One region of the Staphylococcus sp. IVB6214 genome, then DNA from elsewhere that is predicted to be linked to it. Evidence: riboswitches for the same ligand, from Rfam matches in the RefSeq annotation. Region 1 holds a riboswitch; each other region holds the start of a gene.

Region 1 (3,341 bases):
ACCAGCTGTTGGTAAGTCATCTCCTGGTTTAATAACAACTGGTAAGTCCCAGCGACGAACTGCTTGTTCAAATTCGTTAAACGGCACCACTTCACGCTTTGGCAAGTATTTGCCATCTGTCCATTCTGGTATTTTTGACTTGTTATTCAAATCAATAAAAGTCTGTTTATTCATCGCATACTTGTCAGCAGGGACGATATCATCACCATGTACATATTGAAAATAAACTTTCCGTCCCTCTTCATATACAAGTCGTTGTAACAAAGTTTCATATGATGTTTGATCTCTAAAAGAATACAAATTATCAGGAATACGACGATGAATCATCGCAAATAATTGCGCTAACTTATCTGTCACACTTGCTTCATGAACAATTACGGGCATATCCGCTATCAGCAATTCTCTCGCAGATAAGAAGTTAGATTGATGTTCATCGGGTTCTAACCAAGGGTTCGACACATATGAAGGTCGAGATGAATATACGACATCACTTGAATACAACTCAGACATCGTCAAATAAGACTGGGTATTTTTTACATCGGTCATAATAAATGCTCCCTTAATAATTGATGTTCTTGTTGTATTTTCTCAAGTTGCGCTGGATCTTGAATTAATTTTGCGCCCATCAACGCAATAATCTTTGCCCCTTTAATTAGCGCCTTATCACCCATCGGACTAGCTGCAGCTTCTCTAAAACGATGTGTATGGCCTACTAAGCTTCTTGGACCAATTTTTACATGCGGATGAATTGTTGGTACAACGTGACTTACGTTACCTGTATCTGTTGATCCAAATCCAAAGTCATCATGACTGACTTCTTCACCGAGTTCCGTTGCATATTTCTCAAATAGGTCATCTAACAATGGTGCTTTAATAAATTCATTTACACCATTTTGAATCGGTCCAAATTCATAGTTACAGCCTGTTTGTAGTGCAGCCCCTTTGGCAATATCGTGCACACGTTCAGTGAGAACATCCAGTGACTTTCGTGTTGTCCCTCTCGTGTAAAAACGTGCATGTGTAAAGTCAGGAATAATATTCGCTGCTTTCCCACCATCTAAGATCACACCATGTACGCGTTCAGACGGTTGAATGTGTTGACGTAACTGAGCAACACCGTTGAAGAAGCTTAACATTGCATCGAGTGCGTTACGTGCTTCATACGCATTTTCTGAAGCATGCGCACTACGTCCGAAGAACTTAATATCCAACACGTCAACTGCAAGAGTATGAATCGTTGGGTACGTTTCATTGCCCGGATGTATCATCAATGCTACGTCAACATCTATAAGCCCTTCTTTAACATACGACGCCTTGGCAGAGCCGTTTTCGCCGCCTTCTTCTGCTGGACAGCCGTATACGACAACAGTCCCACCAATCTCGTCGACAACATGTTTCAATGCAACACCAGCTAATACACTGGCTGTTCCGATAATGTTATGTCCACAAGCATGTCCAAGTCCAGGTAACGCATCATATTCAGCCAAAAAGCCAATTCTTGGACCCGGTTTATCAGATTGGTAAGTTGCAATAAAGCCCGTCGCATGACCAGCAATATCACGTGTCACTTCAAAATCATGTTGCTTTAAATGATCAATTAATAATCGTGATGCGAATAGTTCTTCATTTCCTAATTCAGGGCGCTCATGTATTTGATGACTCATGTCCAAATAGTTCAGCCTATGGTTATCTATATAGTCTAGGATCTGTTGTTTTACTGTTATCAATGCAAAAAGCTCCTTTCAAAAAAATATCAACCTTGTACGAGCGCTACATTTATCAAGTGCGGTATGTACAAAGTTGATAATATCTTGTCCACGTCATTTATCTGTCAGCTAACTTGCTGTTGGATTTAGCACCTTTATCGTCACCGATGAGGTTGCAGGGCTTCACAGGGCCAATTCCCTCCACCACTCTTGATAAATTATATTTAATTATTACTTATTCTATCGGATTTACGATCATTTGTCATGTCATTTTTTCAATATTTTCTAAAATCTTTGTAAACGAGTTATTTCCGTCTACTCGACAGCATATCCTATACATAGAACCTTTTATTGTTTTCAAATCTATACCCACATATTCAAAATTCAAATCATGTCCCTGTTAGTTTCTTCTGAATATGATAAAATAACGATAAACTATAAAGGAGGCGTTATCACAATGCCAAAAATGAATGTTGAAAGTTTTAACCTAGACCATACTAAAGTTGTTGCCCCTTATATCCGCTTAGCTGGTAAAATGACTGGGAACAACGGTGACGAAATCCACAAATACGATATTCGTTTTAAACAACCAAACAAAGAACATATGGACATGCCAGGCTTACACTCATTAGAACATTTAATGGCAGAGAATATTCGAAACCATTCAGACAAAGTGGTTGATTTAAGTCCTATGGGCTGTCAAACAGGTTTTTACGTCTCATTTATTAATCATGATGACTATGAAGATGTATTAAACATCATTGAAAAAACGATTCAAGATGTCCTTAATGCAACAAAAGTTCCTGCTTGCAATGAAGTACAATGTGGCTGGGCTGCTTCTCACTCATTAGAAGGTGCAAAAGTAATTGCACAAGCTTTTTTAGACAAGCGTGATCAATGGCACGATGTCTTCGGTGAAGGATAAAGTAAATTAAACGTAAAAAACACGGATGCAATTGCACCCGTGTTTTTTGGATTAAAGTTTGCGTATCCATGCCATTAAGACAAATTGCAATGGAAGCCGACCATATAAAACGGATTTTGGTAACACTTTGTCACCAAGTGGTAATCCCTGACGTGCCATATAAATATTAGCTGGGAATACTGCCCATAAAAATGCAATCATCGCATGTTTAAACCAGTATCCAGGTTTTCTCAACGCCAAGCCAATACCAAAGATCAGTTCCATGACACCCGTTATCCATACAATCTCCTTCTTAAACGGTAAATAGTGCGGCACAATATTTGTGAAGTTACGTTCACGTTTAAAGTGTAAGTAACCCGCCCCCGTAAATAAGATTGCTAACAGTTGTCGACTTATCCATTTCATTATATTCAATCCTTTATACTTATTTTGTAATCACTTCGTGAATTAATGTAGGTGTTTCTCCACGATCACTAATTGTGATATTATCATATAATTTTTCTTTCACTTGTTCAACATCTTCTTGGTTTGCATAAATTGTTAATAGTGATTCGCCTTCTTCAACTTTGTCGCCAACTTTTTTATTTAATACAAGACCTACAGCTAAGTCAATTGTATCTTCTTTTGTTTGACGGCCTGCACCTAACATCATAGAAGCAATACCAATTTCATTTGCAATCATTTCAGACACAACACCAGATTGTTTAGCT
Region 2 (3,341 bases), 390 kb from region 1:
ATAACTCTGTCTTATCAAGGCTATCTTCAAGAGATAACTTGTGATCGTCTTTCTTGATTGCACCGGCTACTTTCTTAGCAACTGGATCTAAATTATCACCTGTGTATACGAACACATCTGATTTACTCGCGTTAATAATATCTTTTTGTGATGGCTCGAAACTATGTAAGTCCGCACCTTTAGGGTAAATAGAATCCACTTCGACGTGTTTCCCACCGATTTGTTCAACAAATGATTGGAGCGGATAAACTGTTGTTGTTACTTTCATCTTGTCGCCTGAAGAAGCTTTATTATCATCAGACTGACCACATGCTACTAATAACGAGCTTGCAAGTGCTGCTGTCGCTACTACTTTTAAACTTTTCTTCATTTATTAGACGCCTTCCTTCAAATAGTAATCATTACGATTAGAATTATACATGAGACTAGACAAATGTGCAATGACGTTTTTTGTTCATTTGTCAACTTTTTTTATGCTTATTTTATTTAATCACACAAATAAAGACACTTCAGAAACCTGCGTAAAAGGTTTCCAAAGTGTCTCGTATTTATGATTGAATTGCTGCAAAACCACGGTCTAAGTCAGCAATAATGTCGTTAATATGTTCAATACCGATAGACAAACGGATTGTTTCCGGCTCAATACCTGCTGCACGCTGCTCTTCTTCCGTTAATTGTTGGTGTGTTGTTGATGCTGGATGAATCACTAATGACTTCGCATCTCCTACGTTAGCGAGTAATGAGAACAGTTCCAGTCCTTCGATGAACTGCTTTCCTGCTTCATAACCGCCTTTCACGCCAAATGTAAAGATAGATCCTGCTCCTTTTGGTAAATAACGCTGTTTATTTTCATAGTACTCATTTGATTCTAAACCAGCATATTTCACCCAAGCCACTTGATCATGTCCTTCTAAATAATGCGCGACTTTTTCTGCATTTTCAACATGACGTTCAAGACGAAGTGACAATGTTTCTAACCCTTGAGTTAATAAAAAGGCGTTGAATGGCGATAGTGCCGCACCTGTATCACGCAAAAGTGTTGTGCGGATTTTGAATGCTAATGCTGCTTCACCAAAAGCATCTTTGAACACAAGTCCATGATATGACGGATCTGGTTCACTTAACCCTGGGAACTTGCCATCCCCCCAGTCAAAGTTACCTGCATCCACGATGACACCGCCCATTGACGTACCGTGACCACCGATAAACTTCGTTGCTGAGTGAACCACAATATTTGCACCGTACTCAATCGGACGGAATAAGTAGGGTGATGCAAATGTATTATCGACGATGAGCACAATACCATGTTTCTTTGTCACAGTGGCTAAAGCATCAAAGTCATCAATATTCCCTTCTGGATTACCGATTGTTTCAATGAAAAGTCCTTTTGTATTTGGACGGATTGCTGCTTCAATTTGTTCCACTTTCGTTGTATCTACTAATGTCACTTCAATGCCAAACTTAGGTAATGTATGACTGAAAAGCGTGTGTGTGCCACCATATAATTTGTCACTAGCTACGATATGATCGCCATTTTGTGCTACGGCTTGAATAGCATACGTTATTGCTGCCATACCTGACGCCACTGCAACACCCGCAACGCCACCTTCTAATTCGGCAACACGTGTCTCTAACACTGCCGTCGTTGGGTTTGTTAATCGTGTATAAATATTCCCCACTTCTTCTAACCCAAATAATCTTGCTGCATGCCCTGTATCATCAAATGTAAATGAAGTCGTTTGATAAATCGGCAAAGCACGTGACTTGGACACTGCATCTACCTCTTGTCCTGCATGTAATTGCAATGTTTCAAATTCGAATGATTCCGCCATATGATTCCCTCCTATAAATAAAAAAGCACACAGGCAAATCTCAACTTGTATCAAGATTTCCTGTGTGTATCTATTCGTATAATCAATAGTCGATTTGATTATAAAAGACTTATCTCTCAGGTTCGTATCACCTGCAGGAATTAGCACCTAACTCAATAGGTTGCCTGGTTTCATAGGGCCTGTCCCTTCACCAATCTTGATAAGATATATTTATTGTCACCTGTTACTTTTTAAATGTAACGCTATCATATATCAGAAAATTCCGAAAGTCAACCAATCTTTTTCGAATTCCGAGATATTTATTCAACATAGATGGCACGTCCTACCGAGAATGTTTCTCTAAAGGTCGGCATATGAATTACCCGTTGGTTCAGCGAGCCACGATAGGCAAGATTAGGACGATAGAGATGTTGTATAAACATCCCGTCCACAAGGACATCGATATTTTGAAGGATTGTCTTGCGTTCATCATCTTGACACCACAAATACTCGAGTTGATAACCTGTCCACACCCAAATGTCTTTCGTATGACCAAAGTGATGACGAAACGCACGGATTAACGGTACAATAACCGCTAAGTTGCAGAAAGGTTCACCACCGAGAATGCTCAACCCTGAAATATACGAAGGTTCACAAGCTGAGATTACTTCATCGATAATCGGATCCGTGAATGGTTCACCATAACGAAAATGTTGTGCTGCGACATTGTAACAACCCGGACAACGAAACGGACACCCCGATACATAAAGGCTGCAACGAACCCCTTCACCATCGACAAAACTATGCGTTTCAATTTTGGCAATGTATCCGGATCCCTGTATTAACGGTGCGCCTTTCATGATTTCGGCACCTTCATATGTTTAACCCGTGCACAAATCTCCTTGTGTCGTCCTTCAATCGTTGGGCGTTGCACTGGGTTACCAAGATAGCCACATGTTCTTTTCACTACATCAACCGTTTCGGGGTCTTTGTTACCGCAGTTTGGACAGCAATACCCTGTGTCTGTCGTATCAAAGTCACCTTCAAATCCGCATTCATAACAATGGTCGATTGGAATATTCGTTCCTAAGTAACTGACACGATCATATGAATAGTCCCATACCGCTTCTAACGCCTTTTTGTTGTGGTCTAACTTCGGATACTCACAGTAATGAATATAACCCCCGCTCGCATAGTGTGGATAGTCTTGCTCAAAGTCCAACTTCTCGAACGGCGTCACATCTTTGCGCACATCATAATGGAAAGAGTTTTGATAATAGCCTTTATCTGTTACATCAGGTACCGCACCGAACTGCTCATAATCTAAACGACAAAAACGATCGGTCAATGATTCACTTGGCGTACTGTATATGCTAAACCATACATCATGTTCTGCCGTCCAAGCATACTGATAGTCACGCATTGCCTTTAAAATATCAATCGTAAATGCCTTAGCTTCTGGATTCGTCTCCCATTCAGGACCATAGAACACGGTCGCCACTTCATAAAGACCAATATATCCCATTGAAA
Region 3 (3,341 bases), 1.0 Mb from region 1:
AGGAGATGCACCTACAACAACTTTCTTATCATTTTTGTCTTCTTTGTTACCACATGCAGCAAGTGCGACTGCTAAAACAAGAACTAATGCAATGGATAAAATTCTTTTCATGATTATATGCTCCTTTTTATAAATTATCGTTTATCTATTTTATTTGTAAACCAATCCCCTAAGAATTGAATTACAAAAACGATGATTAAAATTAAAATCGTTGAAACTAAGATGACATCATTTTGGTTACGTGTAAAACCTGTTAAATATGCTAAGTTACCTAATCCACCTGCACCGATAACACCGGCAACCGCTGTTGAACCAACCAATGCAATGGCTGTTACAGTAATACCTGAAATCAATGCTGGTAATGATTCTGGAATGAGTACTTTCAATATAACTGTCCAAGTATTTGATCCCATTGATCGTGCGGCTTCAATAACACCTTTATCAATTTCTTTCAGTGCAATTTCGACAAGTCGACCGTAGAATGGTGACGCACCAATGATTAACGCTGGTAGCGCACCTGTTGGACCACTGATTGTTCCAAGAATTAAGCTTGTAAACGGAATTAAAAGTAAGATTAAAATGATGAACGGAATAGCTCGGAATAAGTTTACAAAGAATGATACGATGCTATAAAAAACACGTCCGGCCTTTGACTTACTCTTGGACGTTAAGAATAAAATAACGCCTAGAACCAAACCTAAAACAAATGAAAATACTGTTGAAATCACAGTCATATATAGTGTTTCATACGTTGCAATCCAAACTTCTGGCCAACGAACATTCGGCATTGTGATCATCTCATTCAAGATTTCACTAAAACTCTTACCCATGTTTAATCACCTCAACTTGAATGTTTTGCAACTCTAAATCATGTTGTAAATGATTAAAGTTTTCCTGTGAAATAGCCGGGATATGTAGGAGTAAAAATCCTGCCGCTCCCGTTTTGGCTTGCTTGATATTACCTTCTAAAATGTTCACAGTTACATTATGTTTTCTTGCAATATATGAAACGACTGGTTGTGTCGTATTTTCACCTGAGAATGTTAACTTGATGACCTTATCATCTTTCTCAAGTTGTAATGCATTAGCTATACTTTCGAAGTCATGTTCTGGCTGTAAATCTTCTTGTACAAAACGTCGTGTCACTTGATGTTGTGGATTTTCAAATACTTCTGATACCTTACCTTCTTCAATGACACGTCCATTTTCCATGACAGCTACTTCATCACAAACACGTCGAATCACGTGCATTTCATGTGTGATGATAATAATTGTAAGATTCTGCTCTTTCTTTAACTGCAAGAGTAAATCTAAAATTTCATCAGTTGTTTGCGGATCGAGTGCGCTTGTCGCCTCATCACATAACAGTACTTCTGGATCGTTGGCAAGTGCTCTTGCAATCCCAACACGTTGCTTTTGCCCACCTGACAACTCTGATGGATATGCATGTTCTCTGCCAGCCAAACCAACACGTGCAACCAGTGACTTGGCTTTTTCAGTTGCTTCAGCTTTCGGGACACCTGCAATTTCAAGTGGAAATTTAATATTTTCCAAAACAGTTCTCGACCAAAGTAAGTTGAAGTGTTGGAAAATCATACTCACTTTTTGTCTTTTCTGACGCAATGCTTGTTTACTCAGTTGACCGATATTGTCACCACCAATAATGACATCGCCCGAAGTCGGTGTTTCCAAGTAGTTGAATAGTCTTACTAACGTACTTTTACCTGCTCCAGAGAATCCAATGATTCCGTATATTGTCCCCTTGTCAATGTTAAGATTGACGTGGTCGACTGCTGTGACAGATTTGGATTTGCTCTCGTATTTTTTTACAATATTTTTCAGCTCAATCATATTGCTCCTCCTTGTGCTAAGCATCTCTTACGCCAAATAAAAATTGCCTTCTCTTTTTTTAATGAAAGAGAAGGCAATGTGTTAAAGATACCTTTCTCTCATCTTCAAAAGTTGTTTACAACTTTATGTGACTTGGCACCATTTCTATAACTAGACGGTTGCCGGGCTTCAAAGGGCACATCCCTCCACCACTCTGGATAAGAGTTTTCTGAATATTGAATTGTTTAAATCATACCATCGCAATCAAGATTCGTCAATAAGTTTTTTTAACTTTTCTAACAAAAAAGATACTGATCGAAAAGCGTACAATCTCTCAATCTCTTGATCTTTACGCATAATCAACAGAATTGGAACCGACATAATCTTATTTTCTTGATTAAATTCTGGATAATAATTTAAGTTTATTTTTGTTATAGGTAACTGCAAGATATCATTCACAATATCCAACATATGTTCAGATACTTTACATGTTCCACACATTGTTGTGTAACCAAAAATGAGATGTAGCTCTTCATCGAAATGTTTTGTCAGCATCTCATCTTGTGCATCATTCTGTGTCATTTCGTACAACCCTTCACCTTATTATTCTAGGATGAGCGTAGCACCTTACACAAAGATATGCTACTATATCGGCTTGTTACACAAAAAATCTCGAAATGAAACTGCAAATTACAGCTTCATCTCGAGATTATGATACATTATTCACCAATCATTTCTTCGTAAGCAGCTGCATCTAATAATGCTTCTAACTCACTTTCGTCTGATAATTCTACTTTTACCATCCATGCATTTTCGTATGGTGATTCGTTGACAGCTTCTGGTTCATCTTCTAAGTTTTCATTCACTTCAACAACTTTTCCTGAAACAGGAGAATATAGTTCAGAAACTGTTTTTACAGATTCTACGCTACCGAATGTATCGCCTTCTGATACTTCATCGTCAACTTCAGGAAGCTCAACGAATACGATATCGCCTAATTCATTTTGTGCGAAGTCTGTAATACCGATGATTGCTGTATTACCTTCTACTTTTACCCATTCATGCTCTTTTGAATACTTTAAATTACTTGGCACTGCCACTTGAATCCCCTCCAATTGTTAATGTTATATTTATTCTGACACATTGCAGACTTTCTATCAACTATTTTCTTAAAGCCATGTATCGCGATACGTTTCTTCTTTAAATCCAACAGTAATTTTATCTCCAGAAACTGCTAATGGACGTTTAACAAGCATGCCATCTGTTGCTAACAATGCCAGTTTCTCGTCATCAGACATATCTGCAAGTTTATCTTTTAAGTTTAATTCACGATATTTTGCACCATGCGTGTTGAATAGTTTTTTTACTTCTATACCTGTTGATGCCACAATTTTTTCAAATTCTTCTTTTGTTGGATTATGCTGAATAATATCAATCGGTTCAAAGCTCACACCTTGTTCCGTTAAAAATTTTGCTGCTTTTTTGCATGTTGTGCAATTTTTATATTGATA
Region 4 (3,341 bases), 260 kb from region 1:
TTCACGGAAACGTTCGATTAAGTCTGTTGCTTGTTTGTCATAGGCTTCTTTATCATGCCAAGCATTTTTAGGTTGTAGAATTGTTGTTGGTACGCCTTCAATTTCAGTTGGAATACTTAAACCAAAGATTTCATCTTCTTCAAACGTACTGTTTTTCAGAGAACCGTTAATTGCGCTGTTTACCATTTTACGTGTGTATTTCAATTCGATACGGTTACCTTTTCCGTATACGCCACCAGTCCAACCTGTGTTCACTAAGTAGACATCTACTTCGTGTTTGTCAATTAAGTCACCAAGTAAGTCAGCGTACACTTTTGCATTCAATGGTAAGAATGGTGCACCGAAGCAAGTTGAGAATGATGGTTGCGGCTCAGTGATGCCACGTTCAGTACCAGCAAGCTTAGATGTGAAACCACTTAGGAAGTGATACATTGCTTGGTCTTTGCTTAACTTAGAAATGGGTGGTAATACACCGAAAGCATCTGCAGTTAAGAAAATAATCGTGTTTGGATGTGATGCTTTTGAAGGTACAACAATATTGTCGATATGTTCAATAGGGTATGCTGCACGTGTATTTTCTGTATATTTGTTATCATCGAAGTCGATATAACCATGTTCATCAACAACTAAGTTTTCTAATACTGTACCGTAACGAATCGCATCAAAAATTTGTGGTTCTTTTTCAGCTGACAAGTTGATTGCTTTTGCGTAACAACCCCCTTCAATGTTAAATACACCATTTTCATTCCAGCCGTGTTCGTCATCACCTATTAATTTGCGATCTGGATCCGCAGATAAAGTTGTTTTACCAGTACCTGATAAACCGAAGAATAACGCAACATCGCCTTTACGACCTACGTTAGCTGAACAGTGCATACTCATGATGTCACGTTTAGGAAGTAGATAGTTCATCACAGAGAAGATAGACTTTTTCATTTCTCCTGCATATTCTGTACCACCGATGAGTACAGTTTTATGTTTGAATGACACGATAACGAATGTTTCAGAACGTGTGCCGTCTTTTTCAGGATCTGCTTTAAATGTCGGTGCAGAAATGATTGTGAAGTCAGCTTTGATTTTTTCTGCTTCGCTCTTAGAATGTGGACGAATAAACATATTTTGTGCGAAAAGGTTATGCCATGCGAATTCATTCACAACTGTTAATTTTAGTTGGGAATCCTTGTCGCTTCCGGCATAGCCGTTGAATACGAACACTTCGTCTTTAGCATCTAAATACTCTAATACTTGATGGTATAGATTTAAAAACTTGTCCTCAGAAATAGGTTGGTTTACAGTACCCCAGTCGATGTCATCGATGACTTGTGGATTATTAACGATATATTTATCTTTTGGAGAACGCCCCGTATATTCTCCAGTTTTTGCGTTAATTGCTCCAAGCTCTGTTAATTCTGCCTCGCCACGACTCAAAATTTTGTTGTAGAGTTCAGTTTTTGTAAGCTGCAGATGAGAAGTAGGCTTGTCAATCAATGCATTCAGTGCACTTGTATCAAATGACATGATGAATCCCTCCAATAGTTTCTTCTTTAATGTAAGCCTTTACAATTACAGAGTATAACATATTTGGGTAATAATCCCTATAAAAATTCTAAAAAAATTACGGGTGATTTTCTTCGAGGGAAATGACGGATTTTGCATGGAAATATAGGAAATATAAGGGTTTGTTTGATGGCGTTTTCATGAAATGATCATCTAGTATTTGAATACATTTGTGAAATTGACACATGATCAAAATTTATGTAATATAAAAGCAACGGATTCTCTTATCCTGAGTGGTGGAGGGACATGGACCCAATGAAACCCAGCAACCTCTTTTAACGAAGAAAGGTGCCAAACCGTTTGCAGGCGATAGCCTGAACGATAAGAGCGAATGGACGTTGAGCCTTCACTCTATGTATGTGCCGTAGTGGTGAAAGGCTCTTTTTATTTGAGCTCAGATAAAGAGAGTGTTCGTAATCTATTTTTAAAGGAGCATATTATGACAAATAATAAACGATTATTTACTTCAGAGTCTGTTACTGAAGGTCATCCGGATAAGATTGCTGACCAAATTTCAGATGCAATACTTGATGAAATTCTGAAAGGAGATAGTCATGCACGTGTTGCTTGTGAAACAACAGTAACAACAGGTATGGCTCTCATCGCAGGGGAAATAACTACGTCGACATATGTGGATATCCCTAAAGTAGTACGTGAAACCGTTAAGCAGATTGGTTACACACGTGCTAAGTATGGTTATGATTATAAAACAATGTCTGTATTAACTGCGATTGACGAACAATCTCCTGATATTGCACAAGGTGTAGACCGTGCATTGGAATATCGAGATGCATCGAATGACGAAGTATTGAATATTGGTGCAGGTGACCAAGGACTTATGTTTGGTTATGCAACAAATGAGACAGCATCATTTATGCCACTACCAATTGATTTATCGCATAAATTAGCGAAACGTCTGACAGATGTTAGAAAAGATGGCACATTAGACTATTTACGTCCAGATGGAAAGGTTCAAGTGACTGTTGAATATGATGAGAACGATCAACCGAAGCGTATCGATACGATTGTTATATCATCACAACATCACGAAGAAGTTGCACTTGATCAAATTCAACGAGACATTAAAGAGTATGTCATCTATCCAGTAGTACCTGAGACGTTATTGGATGATGAAACGAAATTTTTCATCAATCCAACAGGTCGTTTTGTAATCGGTGGACCACAAGGTGATGCAGGTCTGACAGGTCGAAAAATTATCGTAGACACATATGGTGGATACGCACGACATGGCGGGGGTGCATTCTCAGGTAAAGATCCAACGAAAGTGGACCGTTCAGCAGCTTATGCGGCACGCTATGTAGCTAAAAATATCGTAGCTGCAGGATTTGCTGATAAATGTGAAGTTCAATTGGCATATGCGATTGGTGTCGCACAGCCAGTATCTATCGCTATTGATACGTTTGGAACGGGTACTGTTTCTGAGGAGTCATTGATTCAAGCAGTGCGTTCTCACTTTGACTTGAGACCAGCCGGTATCATCCAAATGTTAGACTTACAACGTCCAATCTATAAACAAACAGCAGCGTACGGACACTTCGGACGTACAGATGTTGAATTGCCATGGGAGAAAACAGACAAAGTAGACGTATTGAAAGAGGCAGTTCAAGCGTATACAGCTCAATAATGAATTTATAGCGTATTGTATAAATGTAAACAAAAGGAAGGATTTTAAAAATGACACAGTTTGGCCCAATGGAAATAGGCTTGTATGTTGCCGTAGGGATTGCAGTTATTTGTTTTATTATGTTTTTAGTTGCACTGAA

Evidence for each region. Region 1 has a riboswitch for S-adenosylmethionine ahead of MUA51_RS08360 (M20 family metallopeptidase). Riboswitches for the same ligand answer to the same signal wherever they lie in the genome.
Region 2: it holds a riboswitch for S-adenosylmethionine, as region 1 does, so the genes downstream of both, MUA51_RS10290 (O-acetylhomoserine aminocarboxypropyltransferase/cysteine synthase family protein) here and MUA51_RS08360 (M20 family metallopeptidase) in region 1, are expected to answer to the same signal.
Region 3: it holds a riboswitch for S-adenosylmethionine, as region 1 does, so the genes downstream of both, MUA51_RS02585 (methionine ABC transporter ATP-binding protein) here and MUA51_RS08360 (M20 family metallopeptidase) in region 1, are expected to answer to the same signal.
Region 4: it holds a riboswitch for S-adenosylmethionine, as region 1 does, so the genes downstream of both, metK (methionine adenosyltransferase) here and MUA51_RS08360 (M20 family metallopeptidase) in region 1, are expected to answer to the same signal.

The regions. Positions count from the first base shown of each region.
Region 1 is NZ_CP094723.1:1,697,182-1,700,522, forward strand. It holds gene ldmS (L-aspartate--L-methionine ligase LdmS) at 1-546, opposite strand, end outside; gene MUA51_RS08360 (M20 family metallopeptidase) at 543-1,724, opposite strand; SAM riboswitch class I at 1,822-1,926, opposite strand; gene MUA51_RS08365 (S-ribosylhomocysteine lyase) at 2,164-2,631, shown strand; gene MUA51_RS08370 (DoxX family protein) at 2,683-3,036, opposite strand; gene MUA51_RS08375 (pyrimidine-nucleoside phosphorylase) at 3,056-3,341, opposite strand, start outside.
Region 2 is NZ_CP094723.1:2,090,881-2,094,221, forward strand. It holds gene adcA (zinc ABC transporter substrate-binding lipoprotein AdcA) at 1-370, opposite strand, end outside; gene MUA51_RS10290 (O-acetylhomoserine aminocarboxypropyltransferase/cysteine synthase family protein) at 549-1,832, opposite strand; SAM riboswitch class I at 1,939-2,038, opposite strand; gene nrdG (anaerobic ribonucleoside-triphosphate reductase activating protein) at 2,132-2,671, opposite strand; gene nrdD (anaerobic ribonucleoside-triphosphate reductase) at 2,668-3,341, opposite strand, start outside.
Region 3 is NZ_CP094723.1:530,501-533,841, reverse strand. It holds gene MUA51_RS02595 (MetQ/NlpA family ABC transporter substrate-binding protein) at 1-111, opposite strand, end outside; gene MUA51_RS02590 (methionine ABC transporter permease) at 135-830, opposite strand; gene MUA51_RS02585 (methionine ABC transporter ATP-binding protein) at 823-1,851, opposite strand; SAM riboswitch class I at 1,947-2,055, opposite strand; gene MUA51_RS02580 (thioredoxin family protein) at 2,095-2,412, opposite strand; gene gcvH (glycine cleavage system protein GcvH) at 2,550-2,930, opposite strand; gene MUA51_RS02570 (arsenate reductase family protein) at 3,000-3,341, opposite strand, start outside.
Region 4 is NZ_CP094723.1:1,433,404-1,436,744, reverse strand. It holds gene pckA (phosphoenolpyruvate carboxykinase (ATP)) at 1-1,518, opposite strand, end outside; SAM riboswitch class I at 1,779-1,885, shown strand; gene metK (methionine adenosyltransferase) at 1,997-3,202, shown strand; gene MUA51_RS06910 (nuclease-related domain-containing protein) at 3,253-3,341, shown strand, end outside.